3 regions of the Rhodospirillum rubrum ATCC 11170 genome follow, and region 2 is predicted to be linked to each of the others. Evidence: riboswitches for the same ligand, from Rfam matches in the RefSeq annotation. Region 2 holds a riboswitch; each other region holds the start of a gene.
The links. Region 2 has a riboswitch for cobalamin ahead of RRU_RS06665 (ribonucleoside triphosphate reductase). Riboswitches for the same ligand answer to the same signal wherever they lie in the genome.
Positions count from the first base shown of each region.

Region 1: it holds a riboswitch for cobalamin, as region 2 does, so the genes downstream of both, RRU_RS02565 (TonB-dependent receptor plug domain-containing protein) here and RRU_RS06665 (ribonucleoside triphosphate reductase) in region 2, are expected to answer to the same signal.
Region 3: it holds a riboswitch for cobalamin, as region 2 does, so the genes downstream of both, RRU_RS05930 (ABC transporter substrate-binding protein) here and RRU_RS06665 (ribonucleoside triphosphate reductase) in region 2, are expected to answer to the same signal.

Region 1 covers NC_007643.1:567,369-577,909, forward strand. Annotated here, with positions in the region: gene RRU_RS02545 (lysylphosphatidylglycerol synthase transmembrane domain-containing protein) at 120-1,115, opposite strand; gene bchI (magnesium chelatase ATPase subunit I) at 1,697-2,719, shown strand; gene RRU_RS02555 (magnesium chelatase subunit D) at 2,716-4,533, shown strand; gene bchO (alpha/beta fold hydrolase BchO) at 4,602-5,513, shown strand; cobalamin riboswitch at 5,534-5,766, shown strand; gene RRU_RS02565 (TonB-dependent receptor plug domain-containing protein) at 5,961-7,898, shown strand; gene RRU_RS02570 (ABC transporter substrate-binding protein) at 7,910-8,854, shown strand; gene RRU_RS02575 (FecCD family ABC transporter permease) at 8,844-9,845, shown strand; gene RRU_RS02580 (ABC transporter ATP-binding protein) at 9,842-10,541, shown strand, end outside.
Region 2 covers NC_007643.1:1,498,301-1,508,841, forward strand. Annotated here, with positions in the region: gene RRU_RS06650 (alpha/beta fold hydrolase) at 1-138, opposite strand, end outside; gene RRU_RS06655 (anaerobic ribonucleoside-triphosphate reductase activating protein) at 284-982, opposite strand; gene nrdD (anaerobic ribonucleoside-triphosphate reductase) at 1,008-1,184, opposite strand; gene RRU_RS06665 (ribonucleoside triphosphate reductase) at 1,217-3,238, opposite strand; cobalamin riboswitch at 3,375-3,600, opposite strand; gene RRU_RS06670 (hybrid sensor histidine kinase/response regulator) at 3,701-6,136, shown strand; gene RRU_RS06675 (sulfotransferase domain-containing protein) at 6,458-7,291, shown strand; gene RRU_RS06680 (asparagine synthetase B family protein) at 7,303-9,021, opposite strand; gene RRU_RS06685 (lasso peptide biosynthesis B2 protein) at 9,522-9,998, opposite strand; gene RRU_RS06690 (HPr kinase) at 10,000-10,541, opposite strand, start outside.
Region 3 covers NC_007643.1:1,339,311-1,349,851, reverse strand. Annotated here, with positions in the region: gene RRU_RS05965 (PLP-dependent aminotransferase family protein) at 1-677, shown strand, start outside; gene RRU_RS05960 (serine hydroxymethyltransferase) at 892-2,196, shown strand; gene RRU_RS05955 (YggS family pyridoxal phosphate-dependent enzyme) at 2,225-3,040, shown strand; gene RRU_RS05950 (elongation factor G) at 3,185-5,200, opposite strand; gene RRU_RS05945 (pseudoazurin) at 5,574-6,026, opposite strand; gene RRU_RS05940 (ABC transporter ATP-binding protein) at 6,023-6,823, opposite strand; gene RRU_RS05935 (FecCD family ABC transporter permease) at 6,820-7,848, opposite strand; gene RRU_RS05930 (ABC transporter substrate-binding protein) at 7,845-8,876, opposite strand; cobalamin riboswitch at 9,103-9,319, opposite strand; gene RRU_RS05925 (pyridoxal phosphate-dependent aminotransferase) at 9,488-10,541, opposite strand, start outside.

The sequences.
Region 1 (10,541 bases), 930 kb from region 2:
CCTTTGACCGTTCGAGAAAAATCTCTCGTTCTCTTAGGTGGGACGGCCGGTCGGGGCGATCAATACTGTAAATTGTGGCGCGCGGTGTTTTCGGCCGCGCGCCATCGGCCAAGGGCGGCTCAGGGGCCGGGCGGCGGGCGCTGCCGCGATGACCGGGCGGCCAGCACCGACGCTTCGGCCTTGCGCTTGGCCCAGTTCAGGAACTGCGCGCGCTCGAACAACAAGATGACCACCAGCGACAGGGCGAAGGGGATCAGCAGGTAGAACATGCGAAAGACCACCAGGGCGGCTAGCACGTCGGCCTGATTGATATCGGGCAGGCCGGTTAGGAACAGCACTTCCAGCACGCCCAGGCCGCCCGGGGCATGGGAGAGCAGGGCCACCGAGAACGAGGCGAGGAAGATGCCGAGCACCACCATGAAGCCCGGATTGCCGACCTCGGGCAGGGCGAAATAGATGATGGCGGCGGCGCCGATCAGTTCGATCGGCCCCATGGCGAGCTGCTGGAGCACCACCGAGAACCGCGGATAGGCCAGCGGGAAGCGGCCGATCCGCCGGGGCTTGAAGCCCATGACGCTGCCGAAAATATAAAGCGCCACGACCAGCAGCATGATCGCTCCCATGGCGATCGGCCCGCCAATGGGCAGGTCGGGGAAATAGCGCGCCATCAATTCGGGTTCGAACAGCAAGACCGCGCCGCCCAGCAGCAGGGCGCCGAGCAGGAAGGTGAACGAGCAGAAGGCGACCAGCAGGCCGACCTCGCCCCCCGACAAGCCGCGCGAGGTATAGGCCCGGTAGCGGACGACGGCGCCCGAAAACACCGAGGCGCCGATATTGTGCGACAGCGCATAGGTGGTGAACGAACAGAGGGCGATGAAGCTCCAGGGCAGGCGTTTTCCCAGGTGGAGCAGGGCGATCCGGTCATAGCCGGCCAGGGCCATATAGGCGATGACGGCGCTGCCGGCGGCTAGGCCCCAATGGCTGTAGGGAATGGCGTTCAGGCTGTCGATGACGTCGTCAAGCGAGATGCCGCGCAGTTCCTTGTAAAGCAGCCACAGCGAGAAGGCCACGGCGACAAGGCCGATGGCCGGCCAAGCGAACTCCTTGGTTTTCATGCGAAACGACCACTCCGACGGGACTGCGATGGACCGGGGCGCGCCTGTCCCGGGAAAAGACGGCTTCGGAACGGTTCGATCGGCACCTTGCGCTCTCCTTGGTGGCCTCGGGCCTTGTCCGCGATCGGGGGAACCCGAAGGGGCAAGGATCAAAAAAAGGCGGGCGTCCCTAGGGGCGGTTCCAAGCCTTTGGGGGCTTCGTCGCCTGATCCCGCGCGAGACCGGCACTCCCAATTGCTGACAATATGGTTGAGCGGTCTTGACGGGCGCAAGGGCCTAAGACCCGGCCATTCGGTCGGGGTCGCCTCGTCCACAGGTCATAGAACATCCCCAAGGCCGGGAGCGCCAGAAAAATTCCGTCGCCGCGCCGCCGTCGCCTTTGGGGTGAGGACAGCTCGCCCCTCGCCCCTTGATCGATCGTGGCCGTATCACCCTTGCATGGCCGGAGGGGGACCGTCATACTTGATCTGTCTTGGTCGTTTGACAGTCCAGTGTGTCAACAAGTCAGGTGTGTCCATGGCTCCCTCGTTTGCGTTTCGTGCCTATCCCCACCGTTTCCAGATGGTCGGGGTGATCTGATCATGGCGGTTTTCCCGTTTTCGGCCATCGTCGGCCAGGATGAGATGAAGCTGGCGCTGCTGATCGCCGCCGTTGATCCGTCGGTGGGCGGTGTCATGGTGTTTGGCGATCGCGGTACGGGTAAATCCACCGCCGTGCGCGCCCTGGCCGCTCTGCTGCCGCCGATGCAAGCCACGGTCGGCTGCCCCTATGGCTGCGACCCCGAGGCCGATGCCAAGACCTGCGTTCCCGATTGTCCGCGCCATGGGCCGGGCGGCGCCCAGGCCGAAAGCCGGCCGGTGCCGGTGATCGATTTGCCTTTGGGCGCCACCGAAGACCGCGTGGTCGGGGCGCTCGATCTGGAACGCGCCCTGGCGCGCGGTGAAAAAGCCTATGAGCCGGGGCTGCTGGCCCGGGCCAATCGCGGCTTCCTGTATATCGACGAAGTGAACCTGCTCGAAGACCATCTGGTCGATCTGCTGCTCGATGTCGCCGCCTCGGGCGTCAATGTCGTCGAGCGCGAAGGGCTGTCGATCCGCCATCCCGCCCGTTTCGTGCTGGTGGGCAGCGGCAACCCCGAAGAGGGCGAATTGCGGCCGCAGCTTCTTGACCGCTTCGGTCTGTCGGTCGAGGTGCGCACCCCCGATCAGTTGGCGACCCGGGTTCTGGTGGTCCGCCGCCGGGATTCCTATGAAAGCGATCCCGACGCCTTCGTCGCCGAATGGCAAGCCGCCGATGGCGATGAGCGCAACCGCATCAGCGCGGCGCGCGAGGGTTTGAAATCGATCAGCGTCAGCGATGATATCGTCGAGAAATGCGCCGAGCTGTGCCTGAAGCTGGGCACCGATGGTCTGCGCGGCGAACTGACCCTGGTCCGCGCCGCCCGCGCCCTGGCCGCCCTGCAGGGCGACAAGGCCGTGACCCTGGACCATCTGAAGCGGGTCGCCCCCTCGGCCCTGCGTCACCGCCTGCGGCGCGATCCTTTGGACGAGGCCGGCTCTACCATTCGCGTTCAGCGCGGGATCGAGGCCGTTCTCGGATCATGACCGCGCCGGCCGCCTTTAACCCGCTGACCTGGGACGAGGCGGCCCGCGCCGCGGCCATGGTCGCCGTCGATCCGGTCGGCCTGGGCGGCGCGGTGATCCGCGCCCTGCCCGGACCGCCGCGCGACCGCTGGCTGGCCTATCTGCGCGAGCTGCTGCCCGCCGACGCGCCTTTGCGCCGGATGCCCCTGCATATCTCCGACGACCGCCTGCTCGGCGGTCTGGATCTGGCCGCGACCCTGCGCGCCGGTCGGCCGGTGGCCCAGCGCGGCCTGCTGGCCGAGGCCCATAACGGCATCGTCGTGCTGGCGATGGCCGAGCGCGCCCCGGTGGGCACCGTGGCCCAACTGTGTTCGGTGATCGATTGCGGCGAGGTGCGCACCGAACGCGATGGCCTTGGCCTGCGCTCGCCCGCCCATCTCGGCGTGGTGGCGCTGGACGAGGGACTGGAGGAGGACGAGCATCCCCTGGCCTCGCTGGTCGATCGTCTGGCGATCTCGCTTGATCTTGGACCTTTGCGCGATCTGTCCGACGATGGCGAACTGCCCGATGCCGATATGGTTCAGGCCGCCCGCGAGAACCTGGGCGCCGTCACCATTCCCGAGACCTTGATCGAAACGCTGTGCGCCACGGCGGCGGCCTTTGGCATTTTGTCGCTGCGCGTGCCGCTGTTCGCGCTGCGGGTGGCCCGCACCGCCGCCGCCCTGGATGGGCGGACGGCGGTCGAGGACGCCGATATCATGACGGCGGTGCGGCTGGTGCTGGCGCCGCGCGCCCTGGTGCTGCCGATGCCGCCCGAGGACGACGCCGAGGATCAGCCGCCCCCGCCGCCCCCGCCCGAGGAGCCCCCCGAGTCCGAGCCCGAACAGAAAAAGGACCAGGACGATCAGGGCGGTCCGACGCTTGAGGAAATGGCCGTCGCCGCCGCCGCCGCCATCATGCCGGCGGGCATGCTGGCCCGCCTGCGCGCCGCCGGCGGCTTGCGCCGCAAGGTCACGCCACCGGGCAAGGCCGGGGCGCTCAAGGCCGCCAAGACCCGGGGCCGTCCGGCCGGAACCCGCCCAGGCGCGCCTGGACCGGGCGCCCGGCTTTCGGTCATCGATACCCTGCGCGCCGCCGCCCCCTGGCAGCGGGTGCGCCGCGACGAGGAGGCCGCGCGCCTGGGCGACGAGGGTGTTCCGCCAGCCGAGGGCGGCCCCGCCGGTCCGCGTGTGCTGGTCCGCCCCGATGATTTCCGGGTGACGCGCCTGCGCCAGCGGGCCCAGACGACGACGATCTTTGTCGTCGACGCCTCGGGATCCTCGGCCCTGCACCGCTTGGCCGAGGCCAAGGGCGCGGTGGAACTGCTGCTGGCCGATTGCTATGTGCGCCGCGATCAGGTGGCCCTGGTCGCCTTCCGCGGGGCGCGGGCCGATGTCTTGCTGCCGCCGACGCGCTCGCTGGTGCGCGCCAAGCGCAGTTTGCAGCGGCTGCCCGGCGGCGGCGGCACCCCCCTGGCCTCGGGCCTCGACGCCGCGACCGCCCTGGCCGAATTGTGCCAGCGGCGCGGGGAAACCCCGGTTCTGGTGGTGCTGACCGATGGGCGGGCCAATGTCGGGCGCGATGGCACCGGCGGCCGGGCCAAGGCCGAAGCCGATGCCCAATCGGCGGCCCGCGCCCTGCGCGCCATGGGGCTGGGGGTGCTGTTGGTCGATACCGCGCCGCGTCCCGATCCGCGCGCCCGCAAACTGGCCGAAGAGCTTGACGCTTGCTACCTCGCCTTGCCCCACGCCGATGCGATGGCTATATCGCAAGGCGTTCGTGCGGCGATGACCTGAGCAGGTCACGCCGACGACCCTTGGGGGACATCTAGGGTGTGTGTGGCATGATGTGTGTGGGTGGCAAAATGATTTGGGAGCGCGAGGGCAAGACCTGGCCGCATCGGGACTGCAGCCGTTTCGTGACCGTCGGCGGCTTCCACTGGCATGTCCAGAGCATGGGACCCACCGCCGGCGGCAATGGGAAAGGCGGCGACGCGCCGCTTCTTTTGCTGGTCCATGGCACGGCGGCCACCACCCATTCCTGGCGCGATCTGATGGGGCCCTTGGCCCGATCCTTCCGGGTGGTCGCCATCGATCTGCCCGGCCACGGCTTCACCCGGGCGCCCTTCAGCTTTCGCCCGACCCTGCCCAGCATGGCCAAGGCGCTGAGCGCGCTGCTGGCCGCCGAGGGCCTGAGCCCCGATGGGGTGGTCGGCCATTCGGCCGGGGCGGCGATTCTGGCGCGGATGGTGCTGGATGGCAGCGTGACGCCGCGCATGCTGGTGTCGATCAACGGCGCCTTCATGCCCTTTCCCGGCATGGCCGGCACGCTGTTTCCCTATATGGCCCGCGTGTTGTTTTGCAATCCTTTGACCCCTTACATGATGTCGTGGGGGGCGGCCGATCAGCAGCGGGTCGAACGGCTCATCCGCGATACCGGCTCGCTGCTCGACAAGCCCGGCATGACCTATTACGGCCGCTTGATGCGTTCGCCCGCCCATGTCAGCAGCGCCTTGTCGATGATGGCCCATTGGGATCTGGCGCCGCTCAATCGCGACATGCGGCGGCTGACCATCCCCTTGCATCTGATCGTCGGCGAGGAGGACAAGGCGGTCTCGCCCGATGAAGCCAAGCGCTTGGCGACCCGCGTCGCCACCGCGACCTTGCACGTCGTGCCCGGCGGCGGCCATCTCGTCCACGAGGAGCAGCCCGATCTGGTGGTCGGGCTGATCGAACAGGCGGCCCGCGAGGTCGCTTTGCTTCCCCCGCTGTCTTGACAGATCCCACAGCCCGAAGTAGAGCGAAGGGGACTGCCGGTTCCAGGCCGGGCATAACGCCCCGGCTGGATTAAAACGGGAACACGGTGCGGCCCCTTGCGGGCCCAATCCGTGACTGCCCCCGCAACTGTGAGTGGTGAGCCCCTCTCCATTCGGCCACTAGGACCAGCGCTCGCGCGCGTCGTCCCGGGAAGGCGGAGATCAGGGTCAGGACCCACGAGTCAGGAGACCTGCCGGCTGGTCGTCACCTAACCCTGTGCGCGGGGCGCGCCATGGGGCGGTTTTTCTCCGCAATGGTGGCACATATCCGCTGGTCTGCCCGGATTCGGGACGGCCATGGTCATCGGCTGCGCGGCGTTCCCGGATCGGGAAGCCGCGTTGGGGGGACGTGTCATGGGTTATGGATCGCCTGATCGCGCGTGGCGCGCGGGGATGGGAGTGTTTGGGGTGGCCGTCGCCGCCGTGATGGCGGGGGTGGTCGGCGCCAGCGGGGCCGCCGCTTGGGCCGACGAGCCGGAAACCACCGAAGGGCTGATCGTTTCGGCCAGCCGGACCCCGGTGGCGGCGAAGGATCTCGGGCGCTCGGTCAGCGTCCTTACCGGCGAGGACTTGCGCGAACGCGGCGTGCGCTATGTGTCCGACGCCCTGCGCCAATTGCCCGGCGTCGCCGTCAGTCGGGCCGGCGGGCCCGGCGGCGTGACCCAGGTGCGCCTTCGCGGCGCCGAGGCCAACCATGTTCTGGTGCTGATCGATGGCGTGGCCGTATCGTCGCCGGCTTCGGGCGAATACGATTTCGCCGGTCTGGTGGCCAGCGATATCGAGCGCATCGAGGTGCTGCGCGGGCCGCAATCAGCACTTTGGGGCTCCAACGCCACCGCCGGCGTCATCAGCATCGTTACCCGGCGCGGCACGCGCAACCAGAGCGGCGGCGAGGTGAGCCTGGACGGCGGCAGCGATGGCACCTTCGGCGGATCGGTCGCCATGGGGGCGGGCACCGAGGATCTCGACGCCGCCCTGTCGCTGGCGGGCTTGCGGGCCGGCGGGCTGGATGTCTCGGCCGATCCCGGCGGCGATATCGACCGCGACCGCAACATCACCCTGAACGGCAAGATCAATTACGACGCCAGCGACTGGCTGCGCTTTGGCGCCACGGCGCGGATGGCCGACCGCCGCTCCGATTACGACGGCTTCGCCTTTGGCGCCCCCAAGCGCTCCGATCTGGTCTATGACGGGGATTATGCCACCGATCAGCGCGATGTCGCGGTATCGGGCCATGTCGATGTCGATAGCCTGGGCGGCAGGCTGAGCCATCAGGCGCGTTTTGACTATACGCGGGTCGATATCCAGACCCTGCTTGATGGGCTGTCCACCGCCAAATCCCTGGGGCAGCGCTTCAAGGGGACTTATCAGACGACGCTGGCGCTTGATGCGCCGACGCTAACCAGCGCCAATCACCGGCTGACGGCGGCGGTGGATTGGCAGCGCGAGACTTTCCGCAACACCGATGCCGATCTGGTTTCCGATCCCTCGCAGGTGGAAGGCCAGCAGCGCGATCTTTACGGGCTGGTCGCCGAATATCGCGGCACGCTGTTTCAAGATCTTGATCTGCAGGCAGCCCTCCGTCACGACATCAACGACAGCTTCGCCGATTCGACGACCTTTAGCACCAGCGCGTCCTATGAGGTGCGGCCAACCCAGTCGCGTCTGCACGCCTCGGTTGGCACCGGCGTGACCAATCCGACCTTTTATGAGCAATTCGGCTTCATCCCCAGCCAGTTCATCGGCAACGCCAACCTCGATCCCGAGAAGAACTTCGGCTGGGACGCCGGCATCGAGCAGCGCATCCTCGGCGATCAATTGACCCTGGACGCCACTTATTTCCATGAAACCCTGACCGATGAGATCGTCACCGTCTATAAGGCGCCCAGCTACCTGGGGACGGCGGTCAACGAGAATGGCGACAGCCGCCGCCAGGGGATCGAACTGACGCTAACGGCGCGGCCGACCGAGGCTTTGACCCTGACGGGCAATTACACCTGGACCGACGCCTATGATCCCGACGACAAGATCGAGGTCCGCCGTCCGCGCCACCGCGCCACTCTGGCCGCCGACTACCGCTTCCTTGACAACCGCGCCGGCGTGAACGCCGAGGTGGTCTATGCGGCGGGCAATTACGATTTCGATTACCGGGCGGCGAGCATGGGGAGCGCCCGGCTGCGGCTTGATGATTATGCCCTGCTCAATCTGGGGGGACGCTACAAGGTGACCGAGGCCGTCGAGGTCTATGGCCGGATCGAGAACGCCCTTGATACCCAATATGCCGATCTGGACGGCTACGCCACCCAGGGCGTGACCGGCTATTTCGGCCTGCGGGCCCGGTTCTAGGGGGCATCGGGGTGATCGGCCGTCCTCATCGGCTGCTGCGGCGGCTTCTGGGGGGGGCGGCGGTGATCGCCGCCCTTCTTGGTCCGCCGGCGGCGCTGGCGGCCGACCCTCCGCCGCGCCGGGTGGTGTCGATCAATCTGTGCACCGATCAACTGGCCCTGTTGTTGGCCGCCCCCGGTCAGGTGCGCTCGGTCTCGCCGCTGGCGGCGAAGCCCGAGCTGTCGATGCTGGCCGATCGAGCGCGCGCCATCCCGGCCAACCATGGCGCGGCCGAGGAGATCTTTCTGATGGCGCCCGATCTGGTGCTGGCCGGATCCTTTGGCGCCGGCAACGCGGTGACGATGCTGCGCGGCTTGGGGATGGCGGTCGAGGTCTTCCCGCCGGCCACCTCCTTTGACGATATCCGCAAGGACCTGCGCCGGATGGGCAAACTGCTTGGCCGGAGCGCCCGGGCCGAGGCGCTGATCGGCGCCTTCGATCGCCACCTTGCCGAGATCACCAAAGCCCTGTCGCCGGCGCGGCCGCGCGCCGCGGTGATTGAAGCCAATGGCTATACCTTTGGCAGTGGCACCTTGCTTGACGAGGCGGTGCGGGCGGCCGGCCTGGATAATCTGGCGACCCGCCTGGGCCACAGCGGCATGATCGCCCTGTCGCTTGAAGCCCTGGTGATGGCCGATCCGCAAATGGTGGTGACCGGGCGTCGCCTGCCCGGCGCGGAGCCGGAGGGCGGATCGACCCTGGCGCGCGCCGCCGGCAGCAGTCTGGCCGAAAGCGTGCTGATCCATCCCGCCCTTGCCGGTCTGGAACGCCGTGGCGCCGTGCGCGTGCCGCTCGAGTCACGGCTGGCGCTCTGCGGCACACCGATGGTGGTCGAGGCCGTCGCCCGGCTGGCCGCCGCCCGTCCGCCATCCCGCCTTGCCCTGGGTGCGGTGGCCGGAGCCGACGATGGGCGGTGATCGCGCCTTCGCAGCCCTTCTCGCCGGACTCGGCCTGCTGGTCGTGGCCTTGTTCGCCGTCGCCCTGCTGGTCGGGCCGGCGGGATTGGCGCCGCGCGCCGCCCTGGTCGCCCTGATCAGCGGCGACGCCAGCCCCGCCGCCCTGGTGATGCGCGAGATCCGTTTGCCGCGCGCCCTGCTCGCCCTGCTGGTGGGCGGGTCGCTTGGGCTGTCGGGGGCGGCGTTGCAGGGCTATTTGCGCAATCCTTTGGCCGAGCCCGGATTGCTTGGCGTCGGCGCCAGCGCCAGCCTGGGGGCGGTGGTGGCGATCTATAGCGGTCTGGCCGCCGGCTTCGCCCTGGCCCTGCCGCTTTGCGCCCTGGCCGGAGCCCTGATCGCCGTGGTTCTGGTCGGCGTCCTGGCCGGACGGGCCGCCCATCCCCTGACCCTGATCCTGGCCGGCATCGCCGTCTCCAGTTTGGCCACCGCCCTGACCTCGCTGGCGCTCAATCTGTCGACCAATCCCTTCGCGGCGATGGAGATCGTGTTCTGGATGTTGGGCTCGCTTGAAAACCGCTCGATGAGCCATGTGCTGCTGGCCGGGCCGTTCATCGCCTTGGGCTGGGTATTGCTCGCCCGCCTGGGGCCGGCGCTTGACGCCCTGACCCTGGGCGAGGAGGCGGCCGCCACCTTGGGAATCTCCCTGGGGCGGACGCGGGCCCTGGTCGTGCTCGGCACCGCTTCGGCGGTGGGGGCGGCGACGGCGGTGGCCGGCGCCGTCGGCTTCATCGGGCTGGTGGTTCCCCATCTGCTGCGGCCGCTGGTCGGCGGCCGGCCCTCGCGCCTGCTGGCGGCCAGCACCCTGGGCGGGGCGGCGATGCTGCTGGTGACGGATTTGGCGGTGCGGCTGATCGCCCCCGAGCGCGATCTCAAGCTTGGCGTCGTCACCGCCCTGGTCGGCGCGCCGTTTTTCCTGTGGCTGCTGGCGCGGATGCGCAAGGACGCGTTATGAGCCTGCTGCGCTGCGCCAGGGTCAGCGTGGTTCTGGGCGGGCGCCCGGTGGTGAGCGACGCGTCGTTCACCGTCGAACCGGGGGAATGCGTTGGTCTGATCGGTCCCAATGGCGCGGGCAAGACCAGCCTGATGCGCGCCATCGCCGGACGTTTGGGGCATGGCGGACGCATCGCCCTGGCCGAGCGCGACGCGGCCACCCTTTCGCCCCCGTCCCGGGCGCGCCAACTCGCCTATCTGCCCCAGGACCGCGAGATCGTCTGGCCGGTCAGCGTGGAAACCCTGGTCGCCCTGGGCCGTCTGCCCCATCGCGGTGGCGCGACGGGGGGACGGCTGAACGACGCCGCCGCCATCCAGGGCGCCCTGGCGCGGATGGATCTGACCGAGATGCGCAAGCGCCCGGTCGCCAGCCTGTCGGGCGGCGAGCGGGCGCGGGTTCTGCTGGCCCGGGTGCTGGCCCAGCAGGCGCCGCTGCTGCTGGCCGATGAACCGGCTGCCGGTCTGGATCCCGCCCATCAGATCGCCCTGATGGAAACCTTCGCCGCCCTGGCCGGAGAGGGGCGGGCGGTGCTGGTGTCGCTCCATGACCTGGGGCTGGCGGCGCGCTGGTGTACGCGCCTGCTGCTGCTTGATCGGGGGCGGCTGGTCGCCGATGGTCCGCCGGCCACGGTGGTGACCGCCCAAACCCTGGCCCGGG
Region 2 (10,541 bases):
CAGGGCGGCCGATTGTTTATCCCAGGCGCTATGGGTCATGCCCGCGCCATGGATCAGAACCACGACCGGTCGCGATAAATCGACGCCGTCGGTTCCGGTTTCGATGAAAACCAGACGATTCTCAAGGGTCAGACGCATGGGGCCCTCTTTTCGGAACGCCGGTCAAGGTTGACCGTCCTTCCAAGCCTCTCTCGCGCCTCCCCCCAGGCCTTACAAGGGAGCCAGGGCTTGGCTGACAAGTCAAGGGGGTGAAGAGGGTGTTTTTGCCCCGATGGCGATCGCCCTATCCCACCCGGACGCAAAACCGCGGAAAGGCCGCCTGAGCCTGGGCCGATAGGGTTGGCATCGCCAGGCCGCGGGCACTGCGCGCCAGATCGGCATCGGCGCAGCCTTCGGCGCGGAAGGGCTGGAGCACGTAAGAGGCGACGCCCAGGGCCGCCAGTTCGGCCGCCAGGGCGTCCAGCGCCGCCTCATCGATCAAGGCGGGGTGAAGGGTGGTGCGAACTTCGTAGGCAATCCCCGAGGCCAGCAGCAGGTCCAGGCTGTCGCGGGCCCGGGCGCCGCTGTCGGCCGCGCCGGTGATCGCCCCATAGGCGTCAAAGGGCGCCTTGACGTCGAAGCCCACCCAGTCGAGGTGGGGTAACAGGGCCGCCAAGCGGTCGGGAAAGGCGCCGCCCGTATGCAGGCCGACCCGAAATCCCAATCCCCGCGCCGCATCGATCGCCGCGCCCAATCCGCCCTGGGTGGTCGGCTCGCCGCCGGAAAAAACCACGCCATCAAGCAGGCCGCGCCGGCTTTGCAGAAAGCCGAACACGTCCTCCCAGGCCGGATCGGAGGGGTCGCGGGCGCCGAGCAATCCCGGGTTATGGCAATAGGGGCAACGCCAGGGGCAGCCGCGTAGGAAGACGGTGGCGACCAGCTCGCCCGGCCAGTCGCAAAGCGACAGCCGGGCCAGCCCGCCGATGCGCAGATCCGGGATCACCGGGTAGACCCCCTCAGCGGGCTTCTCACTCGGGCAGGGCGCATTCGACGAAGGCCTTGCGCTGGGCGAATTCGCCCTTCTTGCCCGTGTTGAACGAGGTGACCGGGCGGTGATAGCCCATCACCCGCGTCCAGATCTCGCAGGGCTGGCGCTCGTCATCGGTAAGCTCGATGGGCAGGGAAACGGCGGAAAGATGAGTCATGGAAGAGGTCCTTTCAGAGCTAATCAAAGGGGTTAGCAGCAGGCGCTTTTGGCGCGCTTGCGGGCGATGATGTCCTCGTCGCATTTGGGGCAGAAGGCGTGCTCGCCTTCGATGTAGCCATGCGTCGGACAGATCGAGAAGGTCGGGGTGACGGTGATATAGGGCAGGCGGAAGCGTTCGAGCGCCCGGCGGACCAGACGTTTGCAAGCCTCGGCCGAGGAGACCCGGCTGCCCATGTACAGATGGACGACGGTGCCGCCGGTATATTTCGCCTGAAGCTCTTCCTGGCGTTCCAGGGCCTCGAAGGGATCATCGGTGAAGCCGACGGGCAGCTGCGAGGAATTGGTGTAATAGGGCTGGTCCGGGGTGCCGGCCTGCAAGATGTCGGGAAAGCGCTTCTGGTCCTCGCGGGCGAAGCGATAGGTCGTGCCCTCGGCCGGGGTGGCCTCCAGGTTATAAAGATGGCCGGTTTCCTCTTGGAAGCCGACGATGCGGGCGCGCACGTGATCGAGGAAGCGCACGGCGAGGGCGTGACCATAGGGCGTGGTGATATCCTCGGCCCCTGCGGTGAAGTTGCGGATCATCTCGTTGATGCCGTTGACGCCCAGGGTCGAGAAGTGATTGCGCAAGGTTCCCAGATAGCGCTTGGTATAGGGGAACAGCCCGTGGTCCATGTGGCGCTGGATGACCTTGCGCTTGATCTCCAGACTGTTGCGGCCAAGATCAAGCAAGGTGTCGAGACGGGCGAACAGCCCGGCCTCGTCGCCTTGGTGGATATACCCCAGGCGGGCGCAATTGAGGGTGACGACGCCGAGCGAGCCGGTTTGCTCGGCGCTGCCGAACAGGCCGTTGCCGCGCTTGAGCAATTCGGTCAGATCAAGCTGCAGGCGGCAGCACATCGAGCGGATCATCGACGGGTTGAGTTCGGAATTCACGAAGTTCTGGAAATAGGGCAGGCCGTATTTGGCCGTCATCTCGAACAGGCGATCGGCGTTCTCGCTGTCCCAGGGGAAATCCTTGGTGATGTTGTAGGTGGGGATGGGGAAGGTGAAAACCCGGCCCTTGGCGTCGCCCTCGGTCATCACCTCCATATAGGCGCGGTTGATCAGGTCCATTTCGACCTGAAGATCGCCATAGGTGAAATCGACCTCGACCCCGCCGATGACCGGCACCTGATCGCGCAGGTCCTCCGGGCAGGTCCAGTCGAAGGTCAGATTGGTAAAGGGCGTCTGGGTGCCCCAGCGCGAGGGGACGTTGAGATTATAGACCAGTTCCTGAATGAACTGCCGGACCTCGGCATAGCTCAGGCGGTCGGCGCGCACGAAAGGTGCCAGATAGGTATCGAAGGAACTGAAGGCCTGGGCCCCGGCCCATTCGTTTTGCAAGGTGCCGAGGAAATTGACGATCTGGCCGACGGCGCTCGACAGATGCTTGGGCGGGCCGGCTTCGACCTTGCCGGGAACGCCGTTCAGGCCCTCGGTCAGCAAGGTGCGCAGCGACCAGCCGGCGCAATAGCCCGCCAGCATGTCAAGATCATGGATGTGAAGATCGCCCTGGCGGTGGGCATTGCCGATCTCGGGGGGGTAAACATGGGAAAGCCAGTAATTGGCCACCACCTTGCCCGATACGTTCAAGATCAGGCCGCCCAGCGAATAGCCTTGATTGGCATTGGCGTTCACCCGCCAGTCGGCACGGTCCAGATATTCATTGATCGAGGATTCGACATCGACAACGGTCTTGCGGTCGATGCGCAGGCGGGCGTGCTGTTCGCGGTAGACGATATAGGCGCGCGCCGTGGCGAAGTGATTGGCCGAAATCAGCACCTGTTCGACCACGTCTTGGATTTGTTCGATATGCGGGGCGTCTTCGGTGAAGCGGTGACTGAGCACCTTGACCGCCTGGATCGCCAGAAGCTGGGCCTCGATGGGATCGAAATCGCCCGTCGCCTTGCCGGCCCGTTCGATGGCCGAGCGGATCTTGACCGCGTCAAAGGGAACCGTTCGTCCACTGCGCTTGACGACGCCAGGGGGCGGGGAGACGATTTCGGGGATCACGGTTCTTTGGACTCCGGTCAGAAGCGGCGTAGGGAAAGGCGGGGATGCAGGAAGGGGACGCGTGGCAAGCCAAACCTACGCGCAAGCGCGTACCGGTCGGCCCCATGCCATGCACCCTTCGGGAACCCCCGCCCGAGGACGTTGCGGCCATTACGGCAGGTCTCCTGGCTTGCGGGTCACAGCCCCCGTCCGGCCTTCCCGGGGCCGGTTCCGAAGGACCGGCGCACCAGTGGCAGTCTTGGACGCGGGCTCGCCGCTCACAGTTGCGGGGGCAGCGCCGGCATTGCCCTTCAAGGGCGCACCGTCTTCCCTCTTCACCCTAGATATTGCATACCCAAGGAACCGTAACGCTAAATACGGTAGCTCTGACCGCTATGGGAAGTCAAGCGGCCATCGGTCGACGCTGGTGCGCCGGGGGCGTATGGCTGCTAAGCTGGGCTTTGGCCCGCAAAGGATTTCGCCATGATTGCGCTTGAAAAATTGCTGCGCGAGAACGAGGACTGGCTGGTTCGCCGTGTCATCGACTACGCCCGGGAGCAGGGGTATATGGCTTATACCTCGACTCTGGAAGAGGCGTGGCGGGCGGGGATGGTCGGGTTGATCGACGCCTTCCTGGCCGCCGAGGCCGATGGCACGCCGGCCGCGCCGCCGCGGGCGTCGCTTTCCTATACGGAAGATCCCGTCGCCGGCTATGGCATCGAGACCGCCAATCGTCACCGCGCCCGGGGGATCCCGCTGGCGCTGTTTCTCGGCCTGCTGAAATACAACCGTCGCGCCCTGCTTGATCTGGCGGCGCGCGATCCCCGCCCGGCGGCTGATCAGGCCGAGATCAAGAACCGGATCGACAATTACTTCGACCGGGTGGAGCTGGGGTTGTGCGCGGCGTGGTCGCGTTTCGAGCGCGAGCAGGAGGTGGGAAAGCTGCGCGAGCGTAATCGCGATCTGGTCAATGAAAAGAACAAATATCTGACGGCTTTCGAAAGCCTGACCGATCCGGTTTTCCTGATCAACGACGCGGGCGGCCTGGAAAACCTCAATCGCAGCGCCGGAATTCTGATCGGCTTTGGTCCCAGCCCCGGTGCGGGCTATTACGGCAGCGGCATTCCCCCCAGCGCCCAACGTCTGGTTGACGATCTGCTGGCGCGGTTTGCCCAGAAAGCCGCCGAGGCCGAAGGCGCCGAGAGCGATCGCATCGATTACCGGATGGACACGGTCGAGGGCCCGCGCGACTTCGAGGTGCGCCGTCAGGCCATGCTCGATGTCAGCGAGCGCTACAGCGGGCAGGTGCTGATCTTTTCCGATATCACCGCCTATAAGCGGGCCTCCGACCGCGCCGAGGAGGCCAATCAGGCCAAATCGACCTTTCTGGCGACGATGAGCCACGAGATCCGCACGCCGATCAACGGCATCCTCGGCCTTTCGACCCTGATGCGCGACGAGTTGCGCGACGAGCGCCTGCGCCACCACGCCGACGCCATCGCCCTGTCGGCCGAGATGCTGCTGTCGATGGTCAACGACGTGCTCGATTTCACCAAGATCGAGGCCGGCATCTTGGATCTCGATCCGGTCGATTTCTCGGTCGAGGAATTGCTCAACGGCGTCTTCGCCCTGGTCGCCCCCTCGGCCCACCGCAAGGGGCTAGAGGTCTATCGCAGCGTTTCGCCCGCCGTTCCCGAGCGGTTGCACGGCGATCTGGCCAAGCTGCGTCAGGTGCTGCTGAATTTGTTCTCCAACGCCGTGAAGTTCACCCATGCCGGGGCGCTGTCGATCCATATCGACCGCCTTGCCGAGGCGCCCGAGGGCAAGGTGATCCTTCATATCACCGTCGATGATACGGGCATCGGCATCGCGCCCTCGGCGCTCAAGGCGATTTTCGAGCCCTTCGCCCAGGCCGACGGATCGATCTCGCGGCGCTTTGGCGGCACCGGCATGGGCTTGGCGATCAATCGCCGGCTGGCCGAGGTCATGGGCGGCGAAGTCTGGGCCGAAAGCCGCGAGGGCGAGGGCAGCCGCTTTCACGTCACCGCCCTGCTTGAAGCGGCACGCCTGCCGCCGCCGCCGCCCGATACGGCCAATGGCCAGCCCCCGGCGTTTTTGGCCGATCGGCCGCTTTCGGTGCTGGTCGTCGATGACAACGACGTCAACCTGATGGTGGCCGAGGGGTTCCTGAAACGCTTCGGCCATGACGTCGTCTTGGCGCGCAATGGTCGCGAGGCCCGCGCCCTGCTTGAACACCGGCGCTTCGACGCCGCCTTGCTTGATATCAATCTTCCCGATGCCAACGGCCTGGATCTGCTGGCCGAGGTGCGGCGCCACGAGGCGGCGGTCGGTTTGCGTTCCATGCCGATCATCGTGCTGTCGGCCCATGTGATGCAGGCCGATATCGCCCGCTCGGCCCGTTTGGACGTGCGGTTCTTGGGCAAACCCTTCAACCCGGAGCGCCTGCGCCGCATGCTGCGCGACCTGACCCGTCAGGACGACGACCCGAGGGCGGGGGAGGGCGACGGCGAGGGGCCGGTCGCCGAGGATTTCACCGCCGGACCGGTGCTGGTCGATCCCGCCGTGCTGCGCGGCCATGTGGAGATGCTGGGGGCGACGGCGGCGGGCAAGATCCTGGCCGCCTTCCACGGCTCGGCGCCGCGCACCCTGGCCACGCTGTGCTCCCATGTCGAGGCCGGCCGGATCGCCGAGGCGGAGGACGACGCCCATCGCCTGAAAAGCGCATCGGCCAATCTTGGCCTGGAGTGCCTGCGTCGGCGGGCGGCCGAACTGGAAGCCGCCTGCGGCCAGGGCGAAAGCGCCGCGGTCGGCGTGCTGGTCGAGCATCTGCCGACGCTGTTTGACTCGTCGCTGCGCGATCTTGATCGGCTGTGGGACGAGATCACCGCCAAGGGGTGACGAGCGATGACTGATTTTGGTAAGGGCATGATCAGGCGGCGAACTGGGGGGCGGACCCCTCGATGCCGTACCGGAAGCGGCCTTGGGGGACGCCGCTTAGACCAAGCGAGCGTTCGGGGAGCCGGTCGAGTTGAAGACGATAGGGGCGCATTCCTCGACGGCTTCTCTTATCCGAGGGAACGATGGTCGGCTTTGGGCTAAAAAACCTTATCCCGCTCGATGCCGCTGCGTGAAAGCGAGCAAATAACTCTCTGTTTCTCCAGGGAAAATTCAATGTTTTCAACGTCATCGGCAGCGGCCGATTCAAGTTTGTTTTGACGAATGCGGGGGATCTACTGGTTGGCCTCATATCCCCGTTCGGGAAATACGTGGCTGAGGCTGATGTTGAACAGTTATGAACGGGGCGGGAAGCCCGTCAATATCAACAACCTGCCCATTTCAAATCTGATGTACAATCGGTCCTTTGCGGACACTGTGCTGGGTCAGGCGATGGGCGATCTGCTGCCGGCCGAGATTCTGGCGCTACGGCCAACGGTCATGCGGGCTGTGCGTGACAGCAGAAACAATCCGGTAATGTTGAAAACCCATGATATGCGGCTGCGGCTTGCCGATGGGGAATGGCAATTGCCTGCCGATGTCAGCCTGGGTGGTGTTTATCTTGTTCGAGATCCCCGGGACGTGGCTTTGTCATTGGCTAGATTTATGGATTTATCCATCGACAAAACGATTGATGTCATGGGCAATTCTGAACAAATGCTAGCGAATTCGATCACACGACAAAATATTCATTTGGTTAATATTCTAGGGGGGTGGAGCGAACATGTTCTGAGCTGGATGTCGCCTGTGCCCTTCCCTGTCCATGTTGTACGGTATGAAGATATGCGCCGCGACCCGGTTTCAACGCTGGCCGGCGTTCTGCCGGCCCTGGGTTATGCGGTGGATATGGACAAGATCAGGGCGGCCGTGGCCGAAACCTCGCTAGAGACCCTGCGCCGTCAGGAAGAGGCCAACGGCTTCGTCGAATATCCCAGCCCAAACCGGTTCTTTGGCGAAGGTCGGGTTGGCGGGTGGTCCGCCCGTCTTGGTTCCGCGCAGGCCGAGCGCATTTGCGCCGATCATCGGTTCGTCATGCAACAGCTTGGTTATCTGGATTGAGGCGGTGACCGTTACTGGTTGCCGCCATTGGCCCAGCGCACGAAGCGCCCCATCTGCATCGCATTGGCGAAGACGAAACCATGGGAAAGGCGCATGGTTTCATGCGGGTGATCGGTTTTCGGCCATGTGGCGAGCATGTGGCGCATCTTTGGCAGATCCAGCATCTCGGCAATCAACCCATCCTGGCTGAAACTGTCGAGATCCGCGGCATATGCCTCAAGCTGCGGGGTCATGCGGTGATTCCAGTCGACGCGCTGTTGCCCGATCGCGCGTTCATTGACGATGCTGTCTGGAACCCCGCGCATGGCGAGAAGGCGCCGGGCCAGACTACGGTTGCGTCCATCCAGAATGAACTGGTCGCGCGGGATGGCCAAAATGAATTCCAACAGATCACGGTCGGCGTAAACATCGCGGTAATGCGTGCCGCGCACCGTTTCCAATGCGTGGGCGTTCGGCAATGTCATGGCGCGGCGTTTCAGCATGAAATGGATGATCTGCTGTCGGGATCGGCTATCGCGCTCTTGAAAGGGCTGTTCGCCATGATCGGCCAAATAGTCGTCAAGCCCCACCTTTTCCCGCCACCCCGGTCTGGTCAATGTGCGGTCCGCCAAGGGGTGTGGCCGACCACGCCAGCGCCTTTGACCGTAATAAAATGCGTCCGGCAGAAGCGGAACAACGACACGGTGGCGCACCATGGGCGCAAATCCTTGCTGCTTGTAGCGCGCTACTTGTGCCAGCAACCGCAGCGCGGTAAGCGGGCGTCCTTCCCGTATCAGATCGGCAAAGCAGAGATTGCCATCATAGCTGAAGGTGAAATTACCGCTCTGACCCGACAGAACCGCATCATGCCCGGCCTGTTGCATCTGCTGAAAGGCGATGTCCAGCCAACCGATCTGGTTGGCGATCATACAAGGCAGCCCCGTCGCCATGAACAGATGCGCGGGGTTGGTTTCCAGGGGGGACGGGACAAGGCTGTGGCACAGCCTTATATCCAGATTGGTATGGCTCGCCGCCAGATCCGCCACCTTGGCCCTTTCGTCTCCATACCAGCCGCGATCGGCTGTAACGCACAGGCCAGGGGACGGGACGATCGTATAGGAGCGAACCTTCCGGTCTCCGGCCAGACGGGAGGCCGTGGTAAGCATGGCCGCGCTGTCTAGTCCGCCACTGCTTAGAAAGGCCGGGGCGTGGGCCGCCTGCAGGCGACGGGCGACAGCGCGTTCCAGCAACTCATCGGCCGCCTCCAGATACTCCCTCTCATTGGCCAGCCGCAGGCGCCGCTCGGCATCGGGGCGCCAGAGCGGGACATATCTGTTCGCGTTGACATCGGCGACCAGCATGTCGCCGGGCACTATCTGATGGATATCCTTATAGACGGTCCGAGTCGGATCTCCGACCATGGCGGAGAAGCGGGCCGTCAGATGCAACGGATCAACGACGCGGGGAATGTCGGGAATACGGTGAAGCCCCGCCACCGTGGTGGCAAAATGGCATATCGTGCCGACGCGATGCCAGTATAGCAGGCGGCTGCCCATCGGGGCCACGGCCAAGAACAGTCGCCGTGCCCCGGGGTCCCAGTGAGATAGGGCATAATCGCCCGCCAGATCGGCCAGTCGATCGAGGCCGTGATGGGCGATCCAGGCAGCGGCCAGCCTGACATCGGGCCAGGAATGGTCACCCCCTAGCTTGCGGGCCAGCCTTTCCCGGTCAAAAAGATAGCCGCTGAACAACGTGACGCGTCCGGCGCCATCGTACTCTGGAGGCGGGCCTTTGCCGCCGGATCGCGGTACCGACAAAAAACAGGCTTTGTCATCCGACAGAGCCGCGCCCTTATTCCGGCGAGAGGGGTAATAGAGTCGATCCGTCACCCCTGGACTGAGAGGGGTTGTCCCAAAGGCCACGGACCCCGTGAGATCGGTCAGACCCCCGTTCTGCTTCAAGGCAGGCCCCGATTGCGGATGGCGGTCCGAAGCGGCATTCAGGATGACGTATAGGTGCCAGAACCGTCATCGCCGGAACTTATATTGCCGCCCGTGAACTCGTTCACGGTAAGGGCGGTCAGCGTCTCAAGGGGAGGGATCCAGGCGGGCTTCGTGGCGGGGGGGCGGGTGATTTCCTGAAAAGTCTTTTCCATGGAGGTTCAAACTCTTGTTTGAAGGTTTCGCATCGCATCCGCACTAAGTTAGAGTAGTCATACTCCCTGGGGAAATGGGTTGTCCACTTTCCCCGGTCACCCGCTCTTGTGAGTGCGGATGGGCTCTGCGATGAACATCGCCAGCGGCTTATAATCACCGGCAATAGCGCCGCCCGTGATGTCGATCCCCAGGGAAAGCAGCCAGGCATGGGCGGGGTCTTCCTCCGGCCCCCTCGGGGTTCTTAGACCGAGAAAGGTCAAGCTCGGCAATCGACGGCGTCGTAACATCAATCGCCCGGCCAGGGCTCGCATCAGGCAGGTGCTGGTCCAGGGCAGGCGGGACGCGGCCGATATCAGGGCGGCGCGAATGGCCGTGGCCTGCGCGCGCCCGCTTGTGTCCGCTGCTGGATCAGTCATGGGGAAGGCTGGAACCGGCATCGGCCGCCCCAACAGGAGGGCGGTGAACCGGAAGGGCAGAAAACGGATGCAAAACCAAGCGATAGCGAGCAGTGCCAAGGCTTCGACAACCCTGCGCCGGTGGGCAAACTGGGGTCGCATCCCCCTATCGCGCATGTCAGTCCCTCCGCTCGTCGCGCGCCAGTCTGATAACGTGATCGGCCAAATCGGGTAATGCTCCCAAATCGTCACGCCGGTTCAACTGGATAATCGGAGCAGATCTGACCAGGGGGGCCAAGGCCGTGAGCATGGTGCTTTGATATCCGAGCGCTATGCCAAGGCGGAAACGATGGATCAGATCGTAACACAGAGCCTCCGCCCCCAGCAGAGGTCGGGTTCCAACCTGTTCCGCCCGGGTAACCCGTTTCAGCCTGATGATGGTCCCTGGCCCCAAGGGGGCGTCGCTCGCCGATCGCACGGGTATTCTGAACTTATCGAGATGCCGGCGAACGGGTGTCATACCGTCTGTGGCGATGCCCAGCCGCGCGGCGGCGTCTCCCCAGAGCTTCAGATGGGCGGTACAGGGTAAAATCATCGGCTTATCCGGACAAGAGACGTCCAGGGCGCACAGATCATCGGACAGCAGCGGGTAACCGCGCGCCAGCAGGGCGGCGGCCAGGGTGGATTTCCCCGTCCCGGATTCCCCCGACAGCAGCAGCG
Region 3 (10,541 bases), 160 kb from region 2:
CATCCCACCAGTTTCCGACCGGCGCGACGCTGGCGCTGGACCGCCGTCTGGCGCTGATCGAATGGGCGGCGCGGACTCAGGCGTGGATCATCGAAGACGATTACGACAGCGAGTTCCACTACGCGGGCAAGCCGACGGCCTGCGTGCAAGGTCTCGATAAGCATGACCGCACCCTCTACATCGGCACCTTCACCAAATCGCTCTTTCCGGGCTTGCGGATCGGCTATGTCGTCTTGCCCCCGCCGCTGGTGAAGCCGATGACCGTCGCCCGCACCTTGCTTGATGGCCATACGGCCCCCATGGCGCAACTGACGCTGGCCCGCTTTATGGAAGGGGGGCATTTCGGGGCGTATGTTCGCACCATGCGCGGCGTCTATGCCGAGCGGCTCGCCCTCCTGGCCGGCCTTGTCAGCAAGCATCTGGCGGATTTCGTCGAGCCGCGCGTTCCCATTGGCGGGCTGCAACTGCCCTGTCTGTTGACCCGCGACCTCTCGGAACGCACCGCCATCGACGCGGCGCGACGGGTCGGGATCGAGTTGCTCGGCTTGTCGGCGTTGCACGCCGCCGGCGATGGCAAAGCCGGCTTCCTGATGGGCTTTGCCGCCTATACGCCCCTCGAAATCGAGGAGGCCGTGAGGAAACTGGAAAAGGCGCTGCGGGCGGTGACAAGGCCATAGGATACCCCCGCACGCCAGACATCAGACTGGACAGGACCATCGGACATGGCGCGCCTGCGGCGCAAATGGTCTGAATGATTTGCTGAAAATGGCAGGGCTTATCAGACCATCTCCATGATTAGGTGCTAACGGAAGCCGCCGCGTCAAACCGGCGCGGCGCAGGGCCCCTTACCAGGATCAGGCCCTTACCAGCATCAACAAGGAGAGATCCGTGATGGAAGCATCGGTCGCGCCCCCCGCACTCCGGAACGCCCCCTGCGCAGGCGTCAACGCCGCCTGTTTGTCCGCCGCCGATGACGCCGTTGCCATCGCCATCGCCCAGGAGACGACACGCCAGCGCGAGTCCATCGAGTTGATCGCCTCGGAGAACTTTGTGAGCAAGGCGGTGCTCGAGGCGCAGGGGTCCGTGCTCACCAACAAATATGCCGAGGGCTATCCGCAGCGCCGCTATTATGGCGGATGCGCGAACGTCGATAGGGTCGAGGATCTGGCGATCGCCCGCCTCAACCAGCTTTTCGGCAGCACCTACGCCAACGTCCAGCCCCATTCGGGCAGCCAAGCCAATCAGGCGGTCTTTTTGGCGCTTCTCGCCCCCGGTGACACCATCCTGGGGCTCGACCTTAAGGCCGGCGGCCATCTCACCCATGGCGCCCCGGTCAATATCTCCGGCCGTTGGTTCACGGCCGTCAGCTATGGCGTGGACCCGCGAACCCATCTCATCGACATGGAGCAGATGGCGGACCTTGCCCGCCGGCACCGGCCGAAGCTGCTGATCGCCGGCGGGTCGGCCTATCCGCGCCTCCTGGACTTTGCGCGCTTCCGCCAGATCGCCGACGAGGTGGGGGCGATCTTGATGGTCGATATGGCGCATTTCGCCGGGTTGGTCGCTGGCGGGGTGTATCCGTCGCCGGTGCCCTTCGCTGATGTCATCACCTCGACCACGCACAAGACGCTGCGCGGGCCGCGGGGCGGGTTCGTCCTGACCAATGACGCCGCGATCGCCAAGAAGATCAACTCGGCGGTCTTTCCCGGCCTGCAAGGCGGTCCGCTCATGCACATCATCGCGGCCAAGGCCGTGGCGTTTGGCGAGGCGCTCGATCCCTCGTTCAAGATCTATGCGCGGCGTGTCGTCGAGAATTGCCGCGTTCTCGCCCAAACGCTCCTCGACGGCGGACTGGCGATCACCAGTGGCGGGACCGACTGCCATCTGGCGGTGGTCGATCTGCGCCCCCTTGGTGTCACCGGTACCATCGCCGAACAGGCCCTGGAATCGATCGGCATCACCCTCAACAAGAATGCGATCCCCAACGATCCCGAAAAGCCGATGGTGACCTCGGGCATCCGGGTCGGCAGCGCGGCGGGAACCTCGCGCGGGTTTGGACCCGAGGAGTATCGGCGGATCGCCGCGTTGATCCTCGAGACGCTGCACGCTGTGCGCGCCGGGACGCTCGAGGCCGACCGGGAGGGCATCCGCACCCGGGTGCGCAGCCTCGTGGCGGGTTTTCCCCTGCCTTACTGACCACCACACCCGGGGAGCCCGTTTTGCTATGACAGACTCATTGACCGTCGATCTTTCAGAGGAAGACGTGGCGCGCTTCGGGACGGATCCCGCCCGCGCCTTTGCCGCCAACTTGCTGACTGTGCGAGACCGCATCGCCTCGGCTTGCCGTCGATGCGGCCGTCAGCCCGAGGAGGTGCGTCTGCTCCCCGTCACCAAGACGGTTCCGGCCCCTCTCTTGCGTCTGGCCTTCGCGGCGGGCCTCTCCGACTTCGCCGAGAACAAGCTGCAAGAGGCGCGCGACAAGCAGGTCGAGCTTGCCGATCTCGCGATCCGTTGGAGCATCATCGGCCACCTCCAGACCAACAAGGTGAAATATCTTGTCCGCTTCGCCGCGGAATTCCACGCCCTCGACAGCCTGCGGCTGGCGGAGGAGATGAACCGCCGCCTTGACGCGCAGGGGCGCGATCTCGACGTGTTCGTGCAGGTGAACACCTCCGGCGAAGCCAGCAAATACGGTTTGCCCCCCGCCGAAGTGATACCGTTCGTAGAACGCTTGGCGGACTACCCCCGCCTGAAGCCGCGCGGCCTGATGACGCTGGCGATCTTCAGCGCCGATACCGACCGTGTGCGGACGTGCTTCCGCTTGCTGCGCGCTCTGCGCGACCAGACCGCCACCCTCCATCCCGGCATGACGCAACTGTCGATGGGCATGTCGGGGGACTACGAGGCGGCCATCGAGGAAGGCGCCGATGTCGTTCGCGTCGGCCAAGCCATCTTCGGCCCCCGTCCGACCGCCGACGCCTTTTACTGGCCCGGCCTCATTCCACCGCCCGATCAGCAGAAATCTGGAAACGCCCCATGAAGGACCGCCAAATCCCAGGCGATGGGAACCAGAGTTAGACCGCGAACATAAAGTCTAATCGTCCGATCGCTCCATGCGATCTTCCGATCACGGACTGGGAGGCCCGCTTTGGGGGCCTCCCGCTTTGGATGAGGGCGCGCGCCGTTAGCCGGCCAAAACCAGTTTGCGGGCGGTGACCACCTCGTCGGCCTGTTTGCCGATGACCTCTTGCAGGTGGTCGAAGCTCCAGGCGAAGGTGCCCACGCCCATGGTCGCCGAGCGCAGATCGGTGATCAGATCGTGCATTTCGGATTGGGGCAGATAGCCCTCGACCACGTCCCAGCCGCTCCACCCCTCTTTGGGCGTATAGCCGAGGATCTGGCCGCGCCGTGTGGTCAGGGCGCGCTGGGCCCGGCTGGTGGCGTCGGTCGGCACGCTGATCTCGACGCGCAGGATCGGTTCAAGCAGCACCGGCTCGCAGGCCGGCATGCCCTCGCGCATCGCCAGCTGGGCGGCCGATTTGAAGGCCTGTTCCGAGCTGTCGACCACGTGATAGCTGCCATCGGTCAAGGTGACGCCGACATCGACCACCGGGAAGCCCAAGGGGCCGCGCGGCAGGAACTCGCGGATCCCCTGTTCGACCGCCGGAATATACTGCCGGGGGACCACGCCGCCGGTGATGCTGTCGGTGAAGACGAAGCCTTCGCCGCGCGACAGCGGCTTGATATCGAGATGCACATCGCCGAATTGGCCGTGGCCGCCGGTCTGGCGCTTGAAGCGGCCCTGGCGGCTGGTCGCCTTGCGGATGGTCTCCTTATAGGGCACCTGCGGACGATGGGCCTCGACCTCGACGTGGAACTGGCGGGCCAGCCGGCGCACGGCGATCTGCAGATGGATATCGCCCTGCCCCCACAGCAGCAGCTCGGCGGTGTCGGGATTGTTTTCGACGCGCAGCGAGGGATCCTCCTCGCACAGCTTGGCCAGGGCGCCGGTCAGCTTGACATCGTCGCCCTGTTTGCGGGCATGCAGGGCAAGGGCGAACAGCGGTCCCAGGACCGGCGGGTCGTCGGCGGCGCTGTCGCCGCCAACCAGGGCGCCGGTCGACAGCTTTTCCAGCTTGCCGATGCCCACGACCGCCCCGGCGCCGACACTATCGACCTTGGCTTGCTGGCCGGCCGGGAAGCTGAAAAGCCCGGTGGCGCGATCGCCGTTCAGCGCCTGACCATCCTTCAAGGTGCCGTTCCATAGCCGGGCCAACGACAGCTTGCCCATATGCTCGGCGTGCTGGGTCTTGAAGACCTGGATGACCGGCCCCTTGCCTTCGATGCCCAGGCGGGCGCGGGTCTCCTCCAGCGTCGGGCTTTCGTGGCGGAGCGCCTTGAGCAGGCGGCGGATGCCGTTATCGGCCAGGGCGCCGCCAAAGAACACCGGCACCACCAGATCCTCGGCCAGATCGCGGGCCAGGGAGTCATAGACCGCGCCCTTGGGCGGCACCACGTCCGACAACAGCCCCTCGAGCAGGGCGTCGTCGTAATCGGCCAGATTTTCCAAAAGCTCCTGGCGTTCGTTGACGTGGCGGTCTTTCAGATCCTCGGGGATCGAGATCAGATCGCTGGCCTCGCCCGGCTTGTAGCGATAGGCGCGCTCGCTGACCAGATCGAGATAGCCAACCACCTTGCCGTCTTCGCGGATGGGAATCTCGCGGGCGACCAGCGGCTTGGTCGAGACCATCTGCAGGGCCTCGATCATGTCGCGCAGGTGGGTTTCGGTGGTTTCGATCTTGTTGATGAAGATCATATGGGGGATGGCGCGGCTATCGAGGAATTTCAACAGCGGCGTCAGCATCACGGCGCGGGCGGGATCGGGTTCGCAGACGACGACGGCGACATCGCAGACGGTCAGCGCGTTATAGGTGTCTTGCATGAACTCGACCGATCCCGGACAGTCGAGAAAGGTCCATTGTCCGCCAAGATAGGTGGTTTCGGCCAGATTGACCTCGACGCCCATTTCTCGGTCGCGGGCTTCGGGAGAGGAATCGCCGACGGTATTGTGGTCTTGGATCGTTCCCTTGCGGTGGATGGCCTCGGTCGCCAGCAGCAGGCTTTCCAAAAGACTGGTCTTGCCACTGGCGTAAGGCCCAACGATCGCCGCCACACGCGGCGCGGACGCTCTGTCGGGCATGGGCTTCACTCCCCTGATCATTCTTCATTGATGGGGGCGCGGACCGAACCCGGCGACCTGCGGCAACGCCCCCCGATACCCCAGAGCCGGGTCGCGACGCCCCGCCGAAAGGAGAGTCAGACCTGGGGACCGGAGCGAAATCCCCTTTGATAAGGATTTCGGCTCCGGGGAAGCGCGACCGCTTCACCGGCCCCGGGGCGCCAAAAGATGGCTCCCGAACGGGAACCGAAGGGCGTTATCGTCCCAGGCCGCGACGGTCCTGGCAAGGGAAAAGGCGCAGCCATGCGCGGCGCGCGGGTCTCATGCTTAAAATGGTCGGTTTTAGAAGAAGCCAAAGGAATAAGGGGGGGAAACGCCCCCCTCCCCGCTCCGATCAGCCCTTGGAACCGGCCGCCCCGCTCCGCTCGATGATCTCCTCGAAGCGCGTCCGCGCCCGTTCGGGCAGGTCCGCCGGCAGGGTGATCTCCGCGGGCGACCCCGCGCCGACGCGGACCAGCATGACCATGCCCATGGCGAAATGCGGCGAGCATTTTATGCCATAGACCCCGGGAACGTCGAAGGTCACGCTCGTTTCCTGGTCGATCTTGCCCTTGAAGGCCACCGCCCCGGCCGGCAGCATCGAAGGGATCGACGCCGCGTTGTGGCTGCGATCGCTCGGCAGGAAGCGCAAGGTGTCACCGGGCGCGAGCGTGATATCCTCGGGCTCGAACACCATGCTGCCGTGGACGCCGCGCGTAAGCATCTTCACGTCGAAGGTTTCGGCCTGGGCCGGCACCACGCCGAGCAGGCACAAGCAGGCGATAAGGGCGGATCGGCGAAGCATCATGGGAAGTCTCCAAAGGCGACCCGCGGATGGACCGGGCAAGGTCGCGTGTAACGAATGAAACAGCCGCCCTCGCCATCGTTCTCGACGCGGGCGTCAACGTTGAAAACACCGGCCAGCCGGTCACGGGTCAGGATCTCGGGCGGCGGGCCGACGGCGCAGACCAAGCCGTCTTGCATCACCGCGATGCGGTCGCAGAACATGGCGGCGTGGTTGAGATCGTGAAGAACGGCGACGACGGTGATGCCAAGGGCGCGGACCAGGGCGAGCAGGCCGATCTGATGCTCGATATCAAGATGATTGGTCGGCTCGTCGAGCAGCAGCAGGCGCGGTTCCTGGGCCAGCGCCCGGGCGATGTGAAGGCGCTGGCGCTCGCCGCCCGACAGCTTGTGCCAGGGGCGCGCGGCGAAGCCGGCCATTCCGACAAGGTCGATCATCGCCGTGACGACCGCCTCGTCGCGCCGCGACCAGGGCGTAAGCGCGCTCAGATGGGGGGTGCGGCCAAGCTCCACCGCCTGACGGGCGCTGAGGCGCTCGCTGGTCTCGGCCTGTTGTTCGACCAGGGCGACGCGTTGCGCCAGATCGCGCCGGCCGAGGGCGGTCATCGGCACCCCGCCAAGCAGCACGACCCCCGAGGACGGCGGCCGCAGTCCGGCGAGCATGCGCAAAAGGGTGGTCTTGCCCGAACCATTGGGCCCGACGATGCCGAAGAACTCGCCGGCCGCGACCTCGAGATGAACCCGGTCGACAATGGTTCGCCGATCGATCGTGAAGCTGACATCGCGCGCGCACAGCATCATCGGTGCGCCGGCCTGCGCATGAGGATCAGGGCGAAGGCCGGGGCGCCGACCAGGGCGGTCATGACGCCGATCGGCAGGACCTGTCCGGGGATGATCTTTCGCGACAGGATATCGGCGGCGATCATGAAGATCGCGCCGATCAGGGCCGCCGCCGGCAGCACCTTGTTGTGGCGAACGCCGACGGTCAAGCGCGCCACATGGGGGATGACAAGGCCGACGAAGCCGATCGATCCGACGATGCTGACCATCGTCGCCGTCGTGCCGGCGGCGATGGCGATCATCATGATATAAACCCGGCGCACCGGGATGCCGAGCGAGGCGGCGGAATCGGCGCCGAAGGCGAAGGCGTCGAGGGCGCGGGCGTAAAACAGGCAAATGACCAGCCCGCCCAGCGCCACCGGAACGGCAAGCGACACGTCGGGCCAGCGCACGCCCGAAAGATTGCCCAGAAGCCAGAACATGATGCCGCGCGCCTGATCGGCGGTCGCCACCTTGGTCACGACGAACGAGGTGAGCGCATTGAACAACTGCGATCCGGCGATGCCGGCCAGGATGATCGCCGCCGGCCCGCGCCCGGCCTTCAGCGCGATGAAGGACACCAGCGCGAAAGCGAGGACGGCGCCCAGGAAGGCCCCGACCGATAGCGAAACGAGGCCGCCGCCCAGGCCGAGAACCGCCACCGCCACCGCCCCGCTCGACGCGCCGGCCGAGATGCCGAGGATATAGGGATCGGCCAGGGCGTTGAGCAGCAGGGATTGGAGGACGACGCCGCTGACCGCCAGCGAGGCCCCGCAAGACGCGGCGACGAGGGCGCGGGCGACCCGGTAGTTCCAGATGATCCCCTCATCGATAGGGTCGAGCGCATAGCCGGCGCCCAGAACCTTGTTGGCCACCACTTCGATCACGGTGACGAGGGGGATCGGCGCTTCGCCAAGGGCGGCGCCCGCGGCGAGCGCCACCCCCAGGACAACGACGGCAAGCAGACAGATCGCGGTGATCCGCAAAGCCGCGGGGCCGACCTTCATTGGGCGAGGCCGGCCTTGATGACCGCATCGGCCACGACCTCGATGCCCTCGATGGTGCGGATGGTCGGGTTCATCGCCTGGGCGTCAAGGGGCACGATACGGCCCTCCTGGACGGCGGGCATCAGGCGGGTGACCGGATCATTGGCCAGGAAGGTCTTCTTCACGGCGATATCATCGACCGGAAAGCGCCGCCGGGTCATTTCACCGGCGACGATGATCGTCGGATTGGCCTTGGCGATGGTCTCCCAACCAACCGTCGGCCATTCCTCCTCGCTTTTGATCACATTGGTGATGCCCAGAACGGACAGGATGTATCCGGGGGCACCGTCGCTACCGGCGACATAGGGATCGATGTCGAGATCGGCGCTTGAAAACCAGAAGACGGCGGAAACCGGGCTGCGGAGAGAAGCGATTTTTTTCTTCGCCGCCGCCTCGCGGGCCTTCAAATCGTTGATCAAAACTTCACCGCGCTCGCTGACATCGAAGATGCGGGCTAGGTCCTCGATCTCCTGATAGATCAGATCCGTGGTGAAACGGCTCGTGCGCAGACCGTCGCCCCCTTCGGAATTATCCTTGCCGACGCAATCGGCCGGAGAGGTGTAGACGGGGATCTTCAGTTCGGCGAACTGGGCGTTTGTCGCCACCACCCCTTTGGGGCCGACCTGCCATTGGTATTGATTGGTGACGAGATCGGGTTTCTTGCCGACGACGCTTTCAAAGCTCGGGTCGTTGTCGGCCAGGCGCGGGACCTTGGCGTCGACCGCCTCATAGCCGGCGATCACGGGACCGACCCACAACGCCGTGCCAACGACCTTATCGGCCAAGCCCAGAAGATAGAGGATCTCGGTGGAACTCTGGCCGATCGAAACGACGCGGCTGGGCGCCCGATCAAAGGTGATGGTCTGGCCGCAGGTCTGGAGCGTCAGGGGATAGCGGGTAGGCTCGGCGGCGCCGGCGCCGGAGGCCGAGACGACGAGGGGGGCGGCGAAAGCCGCGGCGAGAAAAGACAAGCGCATGGGTGAAGACAAGGGGGAGTCTCCTCTTCCGTCAATCGTGACAGGGAAAAGTTCGGCGACCCGCAAGGGTCACGGTTCAGCAGTGGCTGAAAGGGCTTGAAAACGTCGACCTCGCCCAGAATCGATGGGCGCAGGCGAGGGTCTCGTCGAGCTATCGACGGACTCTGACGGGACCTTGGGGGTGATCAGACGTGATGCGTCGTCATTGCCATCCTTTCCGAGCCTCCCCGCTCGTGATCATGGATTAGGGTCGGACGGCAGGTCTCCTGGCTCACGGGTCATCGCCTTCATCCCCCTTCCCAAGGCACGCGCCCCAGTGGTTTTCATCGGAGGAAGGCTCGCCGCTCACAGTTGCGGGGGCAGCCACGGTTTCGGACAAATCCTTCGCCTGCACCGTGTTCCCTTTTAATCCCTTCGGCTTGCGCTTGGGGGGAACCGTCAGCCGCAGGCTAGCCGATGCAACCTTGGGCCGTCAACGCCGCGACACCCCGGCACCGCGCCCCCCCGACACCATAGGGGTTCCCAAGGTTCCTATATGACCGCGCCAAGCCCCCAGACGAAAAAAAGGGCGCCCCGCGAAGGGCGCCCTTTCCATCAGATCCGGCTTGCGCGGTGGAGAGAAGTCAACGCAGGCTTTCGCAGAAGCGGCGGATGCGCTGGCAGGCGTCCTCCAGGGTGGCGGTCGCCGTGGCGTAGCTGATGCGGAAATAGGGCGACAGGCCGAAGGCCACGCCCTGAACGGCGGCGACCCCTTCGCTTTCGAGCAGGGCGGCGACGAAATCGCTGTCGGTTTCCAGCAGCTTGCCCTCGGGCGTCGTCTTGCCGATCACCCCGGCGCAGGACGGATAGACATAGAAGGCGCCTTCCGGCGTGCCGACCGACAGGCCCGGGCAATCATTGATCATGCGCACGACCAGATCGCGGCGTTCCTTGAAGATGGCGTTGCGTTCGATCAGGAAGTCCATCGGCCCTTCAAGGGCGGCAAGGGCGGCGGCCTGACTGATCGAGCTGGTGTGGGTGGTCGACTGGCTTTGGATCTTGTTGATCGCCTTGATCACCGCCACCGGGCCGGCGGCATAGCCGACGCGCCAGCCGGTCATGGCGAACGACTTGGAAACGCCGTTCAGCGTCAGGGTGCGGTCCTTCAGCTTGGGCTCGACCTGGGCGATGGTGGCGAACTTGAAGCCGTCATAGACGAGGTGCTCGTACATATCGTCGGTCATCACCCAGACATGGGGATGCTTGAGCAGAACCTCGGCCAGGGCCTTGAGATCGGCGGCCGAATAGGCCACGCCCGTCGGATTGGACGGGCTGTTGAGGATCAGCCATTTGGTCTTGGGCGTGATGGCGCGCTCCAGATCGGCGGGCTGCAGCTTGAAGCCGACCTCGGGGCCGCTGGGAACGAACACCGGCACGCCGCCGGCCAACAGGGCGATATCGGGATAGCTGACCCAATAAGGCGCGGGGATGATCACCTCCTCGCCCGGGTTCAGCGTCGCCATCAGGGCGTTGTAGATGGTCTGCTTGCCACCGCAGCCGACGCTGATCTCTTCGATCGTGTACTCAAGATCGTTCTCGCGCTTGAGCTTGGCGCAGATCGCCTTGCGCAGGGCGGCGGTGCCGGGAACGGCGGTGTATTTGGTCTCGCCGCGCTCGATGGCGGCGATCGCCGCCTGT